4 regions of the Caldifermentibacillus hisashii genome follow, and region 1 is predicted to be linked to each of the others. Evidence: riboswitches for the same ligand, from Rfam matches in the RefSeq annotation. Region 1 holds a riboswitch; each other region holds the start of a gene.
The links. A riboswitch is a leader RNA that binds a small molecule or an ion and turns the genes downstream of it on or off. The one in region 1 is predicted to bind S-adenosylmethionine.

Region 1 (4,218 bases):
GTCCGCACCTAATTCAAGCGGCCTTTGATGAAGGGGTGTCATGAATGTATTGTCGATATATACAAGACAATTGTGGGCTTTTGCTAATTTGACAACACCTCTAATATCTGTAATATGGAGTAACGGATTGGACGGGGTTTCCACATAGACAACTTTCGTATTGGGCCGAAAAGCGCCGGCCACTGCATCTAAATCCGTCATATCAACAAAAGTATGTTGAATTTGAAATTTCGTTAGTACTTTTGTGACCATGCGAAACGTTCCGCCATACACATCTTCGGAAATGATGACATGATCCCCGGATGATAGCAGCATGAAGGCCGATGAAATCGCGGCCATTCCGGATGCAAAGGCAAAACCTTGAACACCGCCTTCCAGTTCGGCAATGGTTTCTTCCAACACTTTTCGGGTTGGATTTCCTGAACGGGTATAGTCAAAAGGACCAAACGAATCGAATTGTCCTTGATGAAAAGTGGAAGAATAGTAGACAGGTGGATTTACTGCTCCTGTTTTGCCATCAATATAACAATCTTGAGAAATTAGTTTTGTTTCAAACCCATAATTTTTTTTGCTCATCGTACACTTGCCCCCTTACGCAATGCCGCTAATGCATGATCTAAATCCGCCTTCAAATCTTCAATATGTTCAATACCGACTGAAAACCGTAATAAGCGATTATCGACACCGTTTTTCATCCGGGTTTGTAGCGGAATATCGGCATGGGTTTGGGTAGCCGGGTAGGTAATAAAACTTTCAACCCCACCGAGACTTTCGGCAAAGGTAATCAATTTCAAACTTCTTAAAAAGGGGTCAACCCATTCTTCTTTTGCCAATCGAAACGACACCATGCCACCTCTACTTGGGTAGAGAACATCAGTCACTTCAGGTCTGTTATTTAAAAATTCGACTACCTGTTTTGCATTGTTTTGATGTGCTTCCATACGTAAAGCTAAGGTTTTTAAGCCGCGAATTAACAGCCAACTGTCAAGAGGGGATAAAACCGCACCGGCCGCATTATGATTTGTCGCAAGCTGTTCACAAATTTCCTGTCCCTTTGCAACAACAAATCCGGCCAGGACATCATTATGACCGCCAATATATTTTGTCGCACTATGAATGACAATGTCGGCCCCATCCACAATCGGTTTTTGCAAATAGGGGGTTAGAAAGGTGTTATCCACAATGAAAAGCAAGTGATGTTTTTTGGCAATGTGGGCAACTTTTTCAATATCTGTTTCAATCATTAACGGATTTGTTGGTGTTTCTATGTAAATCGCTTTTGTTTTTTCTGTGATTGCATCTTCCAATCCGTTGTAATCATTCACTTTCACATAGCTGGTTTTGATTCCATACGATTTTTCGTATTGATTGAACAATCGGTAAGTTCCGCCGTATAGGTCATTAAAGCTAAGAAGTTCATCATCTTTTTGAAAAAGGGAGAGGACGAGCTGAATAGCCGCCATCCCCGAACTACAGGCAAAAGCCTGATCTCCTTCTTCTAATTTTGCAAAACTCTCCTCTAATAAGGCACGTGTTGGATTTTTCGTCCGTGTATAATCATATCCTGTGGATAAACCAATTCCTTCATGACGATAGGCTGTGGATAAATAGATGGGTGGATTAACAGCCCCGGTTATATGTTCACTTCGATTGCCGATTTGCACTAATTTTGTTTGAATATGTTGATTTGCCAAGCTTGATTCCTCCTCGTATCCCCACATTTTTGGAAAATAAAAAGGACTTCTATAAGAAGAAGCCCCAACTGTTAATGAAAGTTTCTTCTTATCTTTCAGGTATTTCACCTGCTGGAATTAGCACCGTGGTCGACAAATGACCGGTTGCTGAGGCGTCATCGGGCCAGTCCCTCAACCTCTCTTGATAAGATTGCGATATTCAGTTTCATAAATGATTTTATTTATTCTAATTTACAATATCTTTTTAAAATAATCAAGGGAAAAATCATAGCATGCACATAATTTATATGGGAATAGTTTATTAATAATATACGTATCTATAGGAAACCAACGTGGCGGCCCTTATGGACTGAATGGTGCTCCTTTGTTAAAAAACTGTCTAATAGACTGCCCCTTATGGACAGTTTCATACTCGTTTTTTGGAAAAAGTTCAAGAGAGCTGGTTTTATGGACAGATTCACGCTCGTTTTTAAAAAAATTGTCCAGTAAAGCGGCTATAATGGACAGTTTGTAGTACATATTCCAAAAAAAGTCCAATAAACCGACCTTCATGGACATTTTGGCGCATCTCTAAATTTACCGTTTATGAAAGCACAAACTTTTCTAAAGCATAGGCCACGCCATCATCATCATTCGTTTTTGTTACAAACTTCGCATGACTTTTTACAAAATCCGTGGCATTCCCCATAGCAATGCTTGTTCCGGCAGCTTTGAACATCGATAAGTCATTCAGATTATCCCCGATTGCGACAGTATCTGCTTGTGGAATTTGAAAGTAATTTGCGAGGAAAAGAAGGGCATTTCCTTTACTTACCTGTTTATTTCCTACCTCAACGGTTAGATGGCTGCCGTTTGTGATTGAAATATCATCACGTTCAGAAAGCCGCTGTTGCAAATGATTTAGTTTTTTCTCATCCAAACTGACAGTATACATTTTATACGGATCTAACATTGAAAAATTTAGCTCACTAAAATCTGAGACAGTTAATAAATGATTTTGGTCATTTTGAACTTGAACCATTTGTTCAACCATTGGTCCGAAAACAGGGTCATCTTTTAACCGATTCAGTTCCGCATACAAATATTCTTTTCGTGTTTTATCAATGAAAATACCTTTATTTGTATAAATTTCATAATATAATTGAAAATCATTAAATATGTCCATAATTTTTTTCAATATATGTACAGGGATTGTTAGTGTTTGTAAGATTTTGTTATGAAAAACAACAGCTCCGTTTCCGGCAATAATAGGTGCTTCGAGGTTTATCTTTTTTATAATTTCTTGAATATCGTGTAAGGCGCGGCCTGAACAAAAGGTAACGATATGACCCTGTCTTTGAGCTTTTAAAATAGCATGACAATTGTTTTCGCTGATTGTATGATTGTTAGAAAAAAGGGTACCATCCATATCGATTGCAATAAGTTTCATCGTGTTCCTCCTTGCATCCTTTTTCGAATTAATAAAACAGGTGCCATCTTTATTTTACCATACTATTTGTCGTTTTTTCCGTTTCTATCTTCAGCCCACGACACAACATAATAAGTTATCCACATTTTTTAAAAAAATAAGCAAATTTGGTTGTTTTTGACCTTTAATGTGGATAAATTCAAATGGAAAATTCTACTAATTGTGGATAAGTCGTATTTCCACAATACTACCAGAGATTAATAAATTTACTCCTCATAGCTGTTCTATCTTTCACTCTTTCCACTTCTAGCCTTAAATATGTTATTATGAAATTAATCACAATGATATAATGGAGGTATTTTTATGATTCGTTTTGGAATTATCGGAACCAATTGGATTACCGAAAAATTTATTGATGCAGCTTCTAATATAGAGGATTTTTCGCTTGTAGCTGTATATTCACGTACCGAAGAGAGGGCAAAAGCGTTTGCAGCAAAATTTGACGTAACCAATATTTTTACCGATTTAGAAACAATGGCAAAGAGTGATGTCCTTGATGCAGTTTATATTGCCAGTCCAAACTCACTTCACGCAGAACAATCGATTCTATTTTTGCAACATGGAAAACATGTCATTTGTGAAAAGCCACTCGCTTCCAATGTAAAAGAAGCAGAAGCAATCGTTCAGACGGCAAAAGCCCATGGTGTGGTTTTCATGGAGGCGTTAAAAACAACTTTTGTCCCAAGTTTTGTAAGTATCAAAGAAAATTTACATAAAATCGGTACGGTACGCCGTTACTTTGCAAATTTTTGCCAGTATTCATCACGTTATGATAAATATAAAGAGGGAATTGTGCTAAATGCTTTTAATCCGGCCTTTTCCAATGGCTCATTAATGGACATTGGCGTGTATTGCATTTATCCGATGGTAGCGTTGTTTGGCGAACCAACGGATCTGCGTGCTAATGCATATATGCTCGAATCCGGTGTCGATGGGGAAGGAACGATTATTTTCTCCTATCCGGAAATGGAAGGGGTTGTCTCTTTCTCAAAAATTTCCAACTCATTCATTCCATCTGAGATTCAAGGGGAAAAAGGAACCATTGTTATTGATAAA
Region 2 (4,218 bases), 1.5 Mb from region 1:
AAATTCTTTCCTTTTTTCAAGCATTCGGTGTTGGACATAAACTTTTTCCGCCTGATCCCGCGAAAAAGCAACATCCATTTTCGTTAACACCCCATTTTTTAACCATTTTTGCCATTCAACTTGATATAAGAAGTCTGAGGAGAAATGTTGATCACCAAAAAATAACCAACTTTTCCCTGTAATTCCTTCTGCTTCACGCTCTTGCAAAAATGCCCGAAATGGTGCTACACCTGTTCCCGGCCCGATCATAATAATTGGTGTATCCGGGTTACTTGGCAGTTTAAAGTTTGGATTTTGATCCACATAGACAGACAACATATCGCCGGGTTGAATCCGCTCGGCAATTTGAGAGGAACATACACCTTTTCGATTGCGACCATGGGCTTGGAAACGGACGGCACTGATGGTGAGATGTACTTCATCCGGATTTGCTTTTAAGCTGCTGGCAATTGAATACTGGCGCGCCGGCAATTTTCTTAGAATATGAATAAAATCAACGGGTTTAAGTTGTACCGGTCGAAAATCCCGGACAAAATCAAGTAAATCCCGACCATCTAAATAAGCTTTTACTTTTTCTTCATTGCCCGGTGCTGCAAGTTTCTTTAACTCTTCATTATGAAACAGTTCAGCTGCCGCCTGAATAAATGATTTCGTTAGTCTAGTAATCTCAAATTTGGAGAGCAAGGCTTTTCGCAATGAATAAATATCACCTTCCTCGTTAATTTGCACCGATTCTTCCGGGTTCCATCCGAGTTCATTGATTAAACTGTCAACAAGTTCCGGATCATTTTCCGGTAAGATGGCTAAACTGTCTCCCGGCTCAAAAGTCAGACCGGAATCTTCCAACGATAACACAAGGTGGCGGGTTTCTTTATTCGAACCACGACCATTTAAACTAATATTTTCAAGTACTTCAGCCGGATAAGGATTCTTTTTCGAATAAACCGACTGTTTTTCCTCCAACAGAGTAGCCGCCGCTTGCTTTTCCGAAACAGATATGGCCGATGCATTTGCATTGCTTGTTTCATGTAAGACGGCAACTACTCCGCTCATCCATTGTTCTGCCGGATCCTCAAAATCAACATCACAATCAACCCTTGGATAGAGCCGTTCTCCTCCTAATTCTTCCAAACGTTTGTCAAAGTCCTTCCCGGTTTGACAGAAAAATTCGTATGACTCGTCACCTAATGCAAGCACAGAAAATCGGACATTTTCTAATTTTGGTGCCCGCTTACTATGTAAAAATTCATAAAAAGACCGGGCATTTTCCGGGGGCTCCCCTTCCCCATGGGTACTCGTGATGATTAATAAATCTTGAACTTTCTTCAAATTTTGCGGTTTAAAGTCGTCCATCGAAAATGATTGCACCGGTAATTGTTTTGCTTGTAATTTTTCAACAATCGTACTTGCCAACGATTGCCCATTGCCCGTTTCAGAACCAAACAGTACGGTTACTTCACGAGTTTGAATGGATTGTTCCATTTTCGGGGCAGCTGTTTGATCAACTTGCACGCTTTGTTCATACCCGGCAATGAACGGGTAGGACAGGAACCCGCACAACCATATTTTTTGTGCTTCGGTTAATGTCGGGATTAACCTGTTCAAATATTCTCGTTGTTCTTCATTAAATGGGCTGTTATTCACGTTAAATTGCAAAACGTTTCACCTCATCATTTCTTATGTTACAATCTATAAAACAGTATTCATATTAAAATAGTATGTTTTTAAATTATGATTATCCAACTTTGCGACAAATGAACCGGGTCTTTATTTGGATTTTTCAATTTTGCAACAAATCAAATCGGTCCTCCATTCGGTTCCCCATTTTGTTTCAAAGAACCGGATCTTTAATTCTGGTTTCCCAATTTTCCAACAAATTAATTTAGTCCCAATTTGATTCCCATTTTGTTTCAATGAACCGGTCCTCAATTCGCCGGGGTATGTAGACCGCATTCTATTTTATTAAAACCGGCCCATCTTCCGGCACGTTGATTATTTGGATCTGTAACCGGCAATGTGCACGGCTCACAACCAATGCTCGGGTATCCTTGATCATGTAAAATATTATATGGCAACTCATTTTGACGGATATATGACCAAACATCTTCCCAAGTCCAGTATATTAATGGACAAATTTTAATAGATTTAAATCTTTCGTCCTTATTGACAAAATCTGTATTCTTTCTGCTTGGAGACTGTTCCCTGCGAAGTCCGGAAATCCAAGCCGGGACTCCATACAAAACTTCTTCCAACGGCCTTATTTTTCGCAAAAAACAACATAAATCAGGCTCTGTTTTCCACAACTCCGGCCCGTACTTTTTTGCTTGTTCCTCCAAAGTCAGCTTCGGTTTTTTTAGTTGAATATTTAAACTCGGGTATTTGATTTTTACTTTTTCAATCAATTCATATGTTTCCTTAAAATGAACGCCGGTATCGAGAAAAACAATCGTTGCTTCCGGTTGAACTTTTGCAATCAGATCCACTAAGACAATTCCCTCTGCCCCAAAGCTACAGGCGTAAACAACGGAATTTCCATATGTCTCATATGCCCATTGTAAAACAGGCAACGCCCCTTTTGTTTCATCTGTAAACCGTTGATTCTTGAAAGGATCATCTGTAAAGTTATCATATAAAATCCGCTGTTCAATCATCATTTCACCCCTAAAAAAATCCCTTCTTCATTTTGATAAATAAGAAGGGATAGATTTAATCATATTCCTTCTTATCTTCCAGACATTTGTCTGCAGGAGTTGGCACAGTGTTTTTAAACCTGTTGCCGAGGTTTCTTCGGGCCTGTCCCTCCACCTCTCTTGATAAGAATATCATCTTTTCCTATAATTTTAGTATGAATTAAGTTTAAACTGTGTTATTTTAAAAGTCAATAAGTTTTTTGAAAATATGACCTATTTCCCTTTTTGACTCTTTTCTATATAGGCTAAGTACTTGCCGACAACGTCCATATCATAACATTTATACAAAACTCTTGAACCGACCACATCTTCTATTTCATTAAATAAAAAACGTCCCTCTTCATCTAAAATAAAATCAATCCCGACAAAATCAAACTGTGCAAGTTGTGCGATTTTCTTAACCAATCTCTTTTCATCGTCACTCAGTGAATACGGTTCAACCTTCCCACCTAAAGAAAAATTTGCTTTAAAGCTCTTTTCCGAATATCTTTTGACAGCTGCCAAAATTTCGTTTCCCATAACAAACACACGAATGTCAACGCCGGGATTTGTACAAACTTCCTGCAAAATAAACTCGTCACCGGAAAATGTGGCTAGTTTTTCTGTCAATTCCTTTTCGTTAGCAATGAAAAATACTTCTCTACCTCCGTGTCCGGCAACTGATTTTAAAATGAGCGGAAAATCACCGCCAAACTGCTCAACACAAAAATCATGCCGGTTTCCAATCCAAGTTTTCACAGATTTAATGCCATGTGAGTTGATAAATTGATGGGTTTTCCCTTTATGATTACAAATTTCTGTTATAAAAGCAGAATTAAACACTCGGCACCCCATCTTTTCAAAATGCGTTGCAATGATACTATTCCGGCTCCGATTAATAACAAAATTCGGTGTCACTAATCGCTTTCTTCTAGCTTCTGCGTAAAATTGTTCATCAATTCCAAGGAAAAGTTCATCCGTTAAAACAAGGCCAATCGTTAACCCATGTTCCTGTGCCCTTTCGATAAATTGTTCTGCAAACCATTGATTTTTCTTATAATCATCCCGTCCGTAAATCAGTAAACCACTATGCATTACCAATTCTCTCCAATATGTAATCAAAAATATATTCCGACACGTCGATGCCGGTGCAATCAAACACATTTTTTATATGGGCATTGGAATTCACTTCACAGATTATCGGTTCATCATTATCACCAAATAAAAGGTCAACACCGGAAAAATCCGCTCCCACCGCTTGTGATGCTTTTATGGCCAACTCCTTAAAAGTTCGCGGGGGATCGAACTTTTGCATCATCCCGCCATTTGTTACATTCGCACGAAAATCTATCTCATTGAATCTGAGCATGGAAGCCACAACTTGATCCCCAACCACATACAATCGGGCATCTTTACCGGTACTGGATGAAATAAATTGTTGGTAAAGATGAGGCCGGTATAGCAGCTGGTGCCTTTTGACGACCAATTCTTCTCGGTTTTTCACTAAATAAACTTGATCCCCAAACGAACCGTATGCTTCCTTTATAAC
Region 3 (4,218 bases), 1.4 Mb from region 1:
TTTTTTCAATGGCATTTATCGTTTGACGTGTAACTTGTAAATCCTCAGCCATTTTAATTTGCGAGATCCCCTTTTTTTGACGGATTTCTCGAATATGGTTAATCACCGGCATTAGTCAAACCTCCGTAAAAAGTAAAGATATCTTTACATATATAATACTAAAATACCGATAGAATGTAAAGGTATCTTTACACTCCATCGGTATTTTTTCACGATAATCCAATCTATATTGCCGCAACCGTTATCTTTCACTAAGCTGCATTCAACAAAAAAGGGTGAACATAAAGATAAACATCTTTTGGACACCCTTCGTTTTATTCATTACTCCAGTCGATTCCTTTTCAACTCAACAACGTCTCCGGTATGAGCTTAAAGCCTTCAATAACGGCATCTTCATCAACTTCAATTAAAATACAACGTTTGCCGCTGACGGTTACTTGTTTAACATACTTCAAATCTTGCGGACTGATTGAGATATTGGCAACCTTTGTTTGAATTTTTATCGATTTTGGTACTAAGCTTGTTGCCTTTAGCTCATATTTTTCATCATCAATTACTTTTTGAAACGCCATTTCGACTTTTTCCGGATTTACATCTTCAACTCCGCTTGCTTTCAAAACCTGCTCAACATCTTTATAATCGAGTTTTGGAATATCTTGTTCCTCTTCCTCTTCCATCATTCGATTAATTTCTTCATATACATTCGAAAGTGTTGACGATTCTACTTCTTCACCAACCACTTCTTTAACAATTTCTTCAAAAACTGCTTTATCGTCTTGAGCGGTCATCACCGGTTCCGCATTCAATACATCCTCAATAATATGATAGTCCGGTTGGTTTGCCTTCCCTGTCGAGTATAAAATATGATTAATATCAGTGTAATTTTCCGTAAAACAAGGAAAGAGGAATCCCGACATTGGTGATGTTAAATTAATAATTGAATCGACGACTACATTTGCTTTAAACTCCAGCTCAACAAAATCAAAAAGCAGTGATTTTTTCGGCTGTTCGGTACGATTTATGCTACAAAGGATAAATGGATGGGTATATACGGAATCATTTGCGTGTTCTTCCGTCTCCTCATTCGTCCTTTTGGTTGGTTTATAATATTCGCCGCGAATGAACGTAATTACGATATCTTTTTCATACTGAATATCTTTGACCATTTTTTCAACAAGCAGAAGCATTTGTGATTTCCAGGATTCAACATCATCGTTTTGGATTGCCTCGTATAGAATGTCCTTGCTATGCGCCTCTGCTTCCGCCTGAAACTTTAGCTCAAACAGTTTTACATCCAGCTGGCCGGTTAACACCTTTTTGAAGTTCAACATAAATAATTCTTGCTGCTCCCGGTCCAACATCGGAAACGGATGACATTCTTGATAAAAAATTTCACTGCTTTCTTTTCGAATATACACATTAAAAATATCTTTCACTTGCAAAAGATGATTATCTAACTTAAATTGCTTTCGGATATTTGCGATGTCTTTTACATTCATAAGAACTTCCCCTACTCTATTAGTCTACCTAACTAATTATAAGCAAATGCTCACCATTTTGGAAGAAGACAATCAACACGTATGATAAAGCCGATCACTAATGAAGGGATAAAAAATTTTTCTCTATTTTTACTCATACATCTGCTTAAAATTTGAAGAAAGTTCATACGTGGGTGAAAATTATTTGCGAAAGGTCCATAACAAATTTTTTAAAAAAATAGTTGACATATAGGAATAATACGTATATATTAATAAACAAGATTAATTTCATATTTTCAAATATTCTTATCTAGAGAGGTGGAGGGACTGGCCCGAAGAAACCTCGGCAGCGGACTTATTAAAAGTACTGTGCCAATTCCAGAAAGCTTTTGGCTTGAAGATAAGAAGAGATCGAAAACTATAATCGTTATGTTTACCTCTCTTCTTTCTTGAAGAGAGGTTTTTCATTTGTCAATACCGGTGACTTACCATATTGACAAGCTTAACAAAAAAATAAAAAAAGTGAGGGAAACATCATGACAACAAAAACAATTACAAAAGCACCTTTTAAAGCTGATCAAGTAGGGAGCCTACTTCGTCCGGAGCGAATCCATAAAGCAAGAAAGGACTTTCAAGAAGGAACCATTACAGCTGAGGAATTAAGAGCCATTGAAACAGAAGAAATCAAACGAATTGTCGATAAACAAATTGAAATTGGTCTGAAAGCTGTGACGGATGGCGAGTTCAGACGGAGATTTTGGCATACGGATTTTATGGAGCATTTAAACGGGGTTGAAGGGTATATCCCTGAACAAGGTTATCAATTTGTTGGCGTCGAAACCGAAAAATATAATGTCCGCGTTGTTGGAAAAGTCAGCTTTAATCCGAACCATCCGCACTTGCAAGATTTTATCGAATTTAAAGAAATTGTCGGCGACCGGGCCATTGCGAAAATGACAATTCCGAGTCCGAATCAATTTTTCTATCCGGGAATTCTAAACGAAGAAGTTTATCCGGATGTTGAAGATTTTGCAAAAGATCTAATTCAAGCATACCGTGATGCGATTCAAGCATTCTATAATGCCGGCTGTCGTTACCTGCAATTAGATGATGTTGCGATTGCCGGTTACTGTATCCCGGATATTCCGGAAGATGAACGGCAAAAATCAATTGATTTGGCATTACGTGTGGCAAATGGTGTACTGGAAGGAAAACCGGATGACTTAATCGTAACAACCCATCTTTGCCGCGGGAATTATCAATCGGCTTGGGCATTTGAGGGTCCATATGATTATATCGCCCCCACCTTTTTTGCTAAGGAAAAAGTAGACGGCTTCTTCCTTGAATACGATGATGAACGGTCCGGTGGTTTTGAACCTTTAAAATATATACCAAAGGGCGGACCCAAAGTCGTTATTGGTATTTTCACATCGAAGTCCGGAAAACTAGAAGACAAAGAAGTAATTAAAGCACGGATACAAGAAGCCGCCAAATATGTTCCGCTTGAACAACTGTGTATTAGTACACAATGCGGTTTTGCTTCGACTCACCACGGCAATAAGTTAACGGAAGAAGAGCAATGGGCAAAATTAAAATATATTATTGATATCGCAAAAGAAGTCTGGGGTACACTGTAGATATTAGGTTCTTTATACCATATGGCAAAGAAAAAATAAGTAAATACCGCCAAAGAAGTTTGCGGAACACTACAGGTTATAGGTTCATTCACCATATGCTAAATAAAAACATATCGGTATCGCCAAAGAAATACGAGAACACTGTAAAATTCCAGGATTGTGTCTTTTAGGAAAAAGTGACTCGGAATTACTGTTCCGAGCCACTTTCTATGAAAAATCTCATTCATGAAATTCTTTTTTCACGACTGATAAGGCTGCGGCAATGACTTGGTGCATATCATAATATTTGTACATACCAAGTCTGCCGCCAAAAATAACATTTGGAAATTGTCCGGCAAGTTCACTATATTTCCGATACTTTTCATTATTTTTTTCGTCATTCACCGGGTAATAAGGTTCATCACCTTTTTTCCACGTTCGCGGATATTCTTTTGTAATGACTGTTATTGGTTGATTGCCAAATTCAAAATGTTTATGTTCAATAATTCGCGTAAAAGGTGTTTCTGCATCCGTATAATTGACTACCGCATTTCCTTGATAATTTTCTAGGTCTAAAATCGTCGTTTCAAAATGCAAACTACGGTACTCTAATTCTCCAAATTGATAATCAAAAAATTGATCAATCATTCCGGTATAAATAACTTTTGGAAATTCCTGCAAATATTCTTCACGTTTTGCAAAAAAATCGGTATTCAATTCCACATCAATTCGTTCACTTGAAAGCATTTTTTCAACAATTTGCGTATACCCGCCAATTGGAATACCTTGATAACGGTCATTAAAATAGTTGTTGTCATATGTAAAGCGGACCGGCAACCGTTTGATGATAAAAGCAGGCAGTTCCGTCGCTTTCCTTCCCCATTGTTTCTCTGTATAGCCTTTAATTAATTTTTCATAAATATCGGTGCCGACCAAGGAAATGGCTTGCTCCTCCAAATTCGTCGGCTTCTCAATCCCGGCAGCCTTTCTTTGTTCCTCAATTTTCGCTTTTGCTTCTTCCGGGGTAATCACACCCCATAATTTATTAAATGTATTCATATTAAAAGGTAGATTATAAATTTCCCCTTTAAAATTGGCTATTGGACTATTTGTGTATCGATTAA
Region 4 (4,218 bases), 1.7 Mb from region 1:
GCGAGTGACAGCGGCGTTTCATGGTAATGTCCTTCTTCATCCGGAAGTCCGGCATTCGGATAACAGCTCACGGCAATTTCGGCCATATCAGCTAAAGTCCGGATATGATCCGTCATAAATTCGGGTCCGGTTGCACAGTTGAGTCCCACAGCAAATGGTTTGATATGTTCACTTGATATATAAAAAGCTTCAATATCCTGCCCGGCTAATGTTGTCCCCATTGGTTCGATCGTTCCGGACAGCATAAGCGGAACTTGAATGCCCATTTTTTTTGCCGCTTCCTGTATGCCCAAGAAGGCTGCTTTCACATTTAACATATCTTGACTCGTTTCCAGCAGTAAAAAGTCAACACCACCGGCCAATAAACCTTCTGCTTGAACTTGGTAATTTTCCACTAATTGATAAAAGGTGGCACCACCGGTCACGGATAACGTTTTTGTTGTCGGACCCATTGAACCCGCTACAAAGCGGGGCCATTGTTCTGTAGAATATTTTTTTGCCGCCTGTACAGCCAATTCCGCACCTATTTTATTAATTTCAAAACTTAAATGACCAAGCCCGTACTCATCAAGAACAAGCGGGGTTCCGCCGAATGTATTTGTTTCGATTATATCCGCACCCGCTTCTAAATAAGCTTCATGAATACTTTTTATCACGAGCGGAGCCGTTATATTCAAGTACTCATTACAGCCATCGTATTCCTCTCCCCCGAAGTCCTCTATGGAAAGTTCTTTTTGCTGAATCATTGTTCCCATTGCTCCATCCAGGATGAGAATCTTTTTTTCCAACTGTCTGTTCAACTTATACACTGGTAATCTCCCTTTCTACTTTCATCTGTTCTTTTTCATGAATGTAATTGATGAGTTCAACAGACATTTGATAATTTAAAAACGGGGTAATCAGATAAATGCCGTGAAAGAGATCAAAGGCGACATCAATCAAATGTTTCGCAATCGCAATCCCTTCCCGCTTCCCTTGTTCTTTATCATTTCCTACCTTTTTCATTTGTTCACGAACGGAATCAGGCAGTTTAATTCCGGGTACTTCATTATGAATGAATTCCGCATTGCGAGTGCTCGTTAACGGCATAATCCCGATATAAATCGGAACATCTAAATGTTTCGTTGCGTCATAGATATTAATAATCAACTCTTCGGAATAAACCGGTTGTGTAATAAAATAATCGGCACCGGAGTGAATTTTCTTTTCTAATCTAGCAACTGATTTTTCAATAATTTTTACATGAGGGTTAAAAGCAGCCGCTACTGTGAAATTTGTTTTTTCTCCTAAAGATGTTCCGGAATAGGATAAACCTTCATTAAATTGCTTAATTAACCGAATTAAGTCAAATGAAGTCAAATCAAAAACCGATGAAGCTCCGGGAAAATCACCAATTTTTGTCGGATCACCGGTTAATGCTAAAATGTCATGGATACCTAACGCATGTAATCCCATTATATGTGATTGAATACCGATTAAATTCCGGTCCCGGCAAGTTAAATGAACAATCGGGCGGAGATGATAACGATTCTTCACAATTTGAGCACAAGCAACATTACTAATCCGCGGTGATGCCAAAGAATTATCCGCAAGTGTAATTGCGTCAATCTTTGCGTTTTTTAACGCGCTAACCCCTGATAAAAATTGACTCATCGGCAATGTTTTAGGCGGATCAAATTCAACAATAACGGATCTTCTACTTTTTACGATATCAACCAGAGACGGTTCATGAACTTGTTGAATTTGTGTTAATTGAATGATTGGTTTTTCTTTAATAACTTTTTTCTCAGTGACCGGAGAAAGATTTTTCACCGCCTCAGCCATTGCTCTAATATGTTCGGGTCTTGTGCCGCAACATCCTCCCAATAAACGGACCCCTTCTTTTACGAATTGAATCGTTGCTTCATAAAAGTATTGTTCATCCGACTCATATACTAATCGTCCATCTTCCATTCTTGGCAAACTTCCATTTGGATAAGCAGATAAAAATGCACCATTTGGTATAGGGATCTCCTCAAATGATTGAATCATATGGTATGGTCCAAGCCGACAATTCAGTCCAACGATATTTGCGCCAAGATCAATAAGTTGGTTGAAACCTTCCGCCAAAGGAGTCCCGTTTTGCAATACACCCTTTTCATGTAAAGAAACATTTGCCATTATCGGTAAATCTGTTTTCTTTCTTGCTACTTCGAGAACCGCTTTTATTTCATCTAAATCATAATAGGTTTCTAATAAGATTCCGTCAACTTGTTCTTCCAGTAATATGTCCAATTGTTCCTCGAAGCATTGTAAAATATCATTTGTTGAAAAAATTGCTTTTTGGAAAGTCCGGATCCCACCGATTGTACCGAGAACATAAACCGGCTTACCGCTTGTCTTTACCGCTTTTTTTGCGATTTCAACTGCTTTTGCGTTAATTTCTTGTACTTCGTTTTCCAATCCGTATCGGGCAAGTTTGATCCGATTTGCTCCATATGTATTGGTTTGAATGATCTTGGCTCCCGCTTCAATATACTCCCGATGAATCCGTTCAATTTCTTGCGGATTTGATACATTTAGTTCTTCAAAACAACGATCAATCCCATATGAATACAACAGTGTTCCCATAGCGCCGTCCGCTATCAAAATTTGCTTTTCAAGATCTTGTATTAATCCCATTGTGTTCCCCCCCAATAGAAAAAAGCCTTCCAAAGAAGAAGACTTTTTTTATCTAATCTTCTTCTTATCTTTCGTGCTGAAAAGAAAGCACGTTGGATTTAGCACCGTGGTACCCATGGGTATCCGGTTGCTGAAGCTTCATCGGGCCAGTCCCTCCACTTCTCTTGATAAGAATCATCCATTTATTTTTTTAATATAAATTACTCTTACTTTAACGAATTTTGATAAAATAATCAATAAAAAAATGAAAACTTCATAAAATATTTTTGTCTTTTTTTGGCCATTCGTCTATTCCAATCTTGTTCAGTCAAAGTCGGTTAGAAACCGGGCAAATAGTTCAAACCAAATTTTTCTCAATAATATTCCTAATTTTCACCCATTATTTCGTTGCAAAAACTTTTGATAAAAATGAACATTGTGCTTATACTACTAATATCAAGTGAAAAAGATAGAATGGTTTCGAGAGGAGAAAAAATAATGGTAAATGTTTTAATTGTCAGGGCACACCCGCTAAATCAAGAAGTATCTCGGTCTATGAAAGTAACCGATGCCTTCCTTAACGCTTATAAAGAGATGCACCCGGATCATAAGATTAAAGATATAAATTTATATCATGTAAACGTCCCTGAGATTGACCGAGACCTGCTTAATGCATGGAATGATTTGAATCAAGGAAAACCTTTTGATTCGTTATCTGATTCCCAACAGCAGAAGGTAAATATGTTCAATTCATATACGGAAGAATTTCTGCAACAAGATAAAATTATTATTGCGAACCCGTTGTGGAACTTAAGTATACCGACACGATTAAAAGCTTGGATTGACTGTATTACCGTGGCCGGGAAAACATTTAAGTATACGGAAACCGGATCGGTCGGTATTGTGAAAGGAAAAAAAGTCCTACATATTCAAGCAAACGGAGGAGTATATAATGGTTCAGACCCGGCCAGCCAATATGTGAAAACCATTTTTACCTTTTTAGGTGTGACCGACTTTCATCAACTATTTGTTGAAGGGATGGACCATAACCCGGAAAAAGCCGATGAAATTGTAGAAAAAGCAGTCGAAAAAGCCCAACAATTGGCAAAAGCTTTTTAGGAATGACTGTTTATTCTTTATTTAGGATGAACAACAAAGATAGATGGAGGTGAGTCTTTTGGTAAAGGACGATCACAATCATAATGACTCCGGATCAAAATATCACGAAACCCATGCCGGACAATTGCCCGATTACGGCGGTAACAGTAAAGAGGAAAAATTGTTAAAAACAACTAAGAAGAAATAACAGTAAAGTGAAACTTCCATCGGTGGGGTTTTTTATCCCACTGATGCCACAAATAAAACGCCTACGATGGCGTTTTATTGTTTTCCAATTGCTTTTTTAATGTTGATGGTGAAGGTGAACTTCATATTGGGTCCTACACATAACTGAATTTTCATGGGGATTTTCACTGTTCTCCATTTGAACGGTGACATGTTGAATCCCTTTATGAGCCAATTCATGTTCAATGTTCCGTAAAATCTTTTGACAATCAGTGATCGATAAATCCCCGTCAA

Region 2: another riboswitch for S-adenosylmethionine. It lies ahead of NSQ14_RS04630 (phosphoadenylyl-sulfate reductase); the one in region 1 lies ahead of NSQ14_RS16810 (methionine biosynthesis PLP-dependent protein).
Region 3: another riboswitch for S-adenosylmethionine. It lies ahead of NSQ14_RS04410 (5-methyltetrahydropteroyltriglutamate--homocysteine S-methyltransferase); the one in region 1 lies ahead of NSQ14_RS16810 (methionine biosynthesis PLP-dependent protein).
Region 4: another riboswitch for S-adenosylmethionine. It lies ahead of NSQ14_RS08325 (bifunctional homocysteine S-methyltransferase/methylenetetrahydrofolate reductase); the one in region 1 lies ahead of NSQ14_RS16810 (methionine biosynthesis PLP-dependent protein).

What each region holds. Positions count from the first base shown of each region.
Region 1 is NZ_CP155467.1:3,477,205-3,481,422, reverse strand. Features, by position in the region: partial or broken gene metC (cystathionine beta-lyase) at 1-576, opposite strand, end outside; gene NSQ14_RS16810 (methionine biosynthesis PLP-dependent protein) at 573-1,721, opposite strand; SAM riboswitch class I at 1,780-1,885, opposite strand; gene NSQ14_RS16805 (Cof-type HAD-IIB family hydrolase) at 2,278-3,123, opposite strand; gene NSQ14_RS16800 (Gfo/Idh/MocA family protein) at 3,466-4,218, shown strand, end outside.
Region 2 is NZ_CP155467.1:992,831-997,048, reverse strand. Features, by position in the region: gene NSQ14_RS04635 (assimilatory sulfite reductase (NADPH) flavoprotein subunit) at 1-1,656, opposite strand, end outside; gene NSQ14_RS04630 (phosphoadenylyl-sulfate reductase) at 1,926-2,651, opposite strand; SAM riboswitch class I at 2,720-2,820, opposite strand; gene NSQ14_RS04625 (ATP-grasp domain-containing protein) at 2,904-3,764, opposite strand; gene NSQ14_RS04620 (RimK family alpha-L-glutamate ligase) at 3,757-4,218, opposite strand, start outside.
Region 3 is NZ_CP155467.1:941,588-945,805, reverse strand. Features, by position in the region: gene NSQ14_RS04420 (helix-turn-helix transcriptional regulator) at 1-112, opposite strand, end outside; gene NSQ14_RS04415 (DUF4317 domain-containing protein) at 342-1,499, opposite strand; SAM riboswitch class I at 1,782-1,885, shown strand; gene NSQ14_RS04410 (5-methyltetrahydropteroyltriglutamate--homocysteine S-methyltransferase) at 2,015-3,115, shown strand; gene glf (UDP-galactopyranose mutase) at 3,335-4,218, opposite strand, start outside.
Region 4 is NZ_CP155467.1:1,749,089-1,753,306, reverse strand. Features, by position in the region: gene metH (methionine synthase) at 1-809, opposite strand, end outside; gene NSQ14_RS08325 (bifunctional homocysteine S-methyltransferase/methylenetetrahydrofolate reductase) at 802-2,661, opposite strand; SAM riboswitch class I at 2,723-2,835, opposite strand; gene NSQ14_RS08320 (FMN-dependent NADH-azoreductase) at 3,139-3,759, shown strand; gene NSQ14_RS08315 (hypothetical protein) at 3,818-3,946, shown strand; gene NSQ14_RS08310 (cation diffusion facilitator family transporter) at 4,043-4,218, opposite strand, start outside.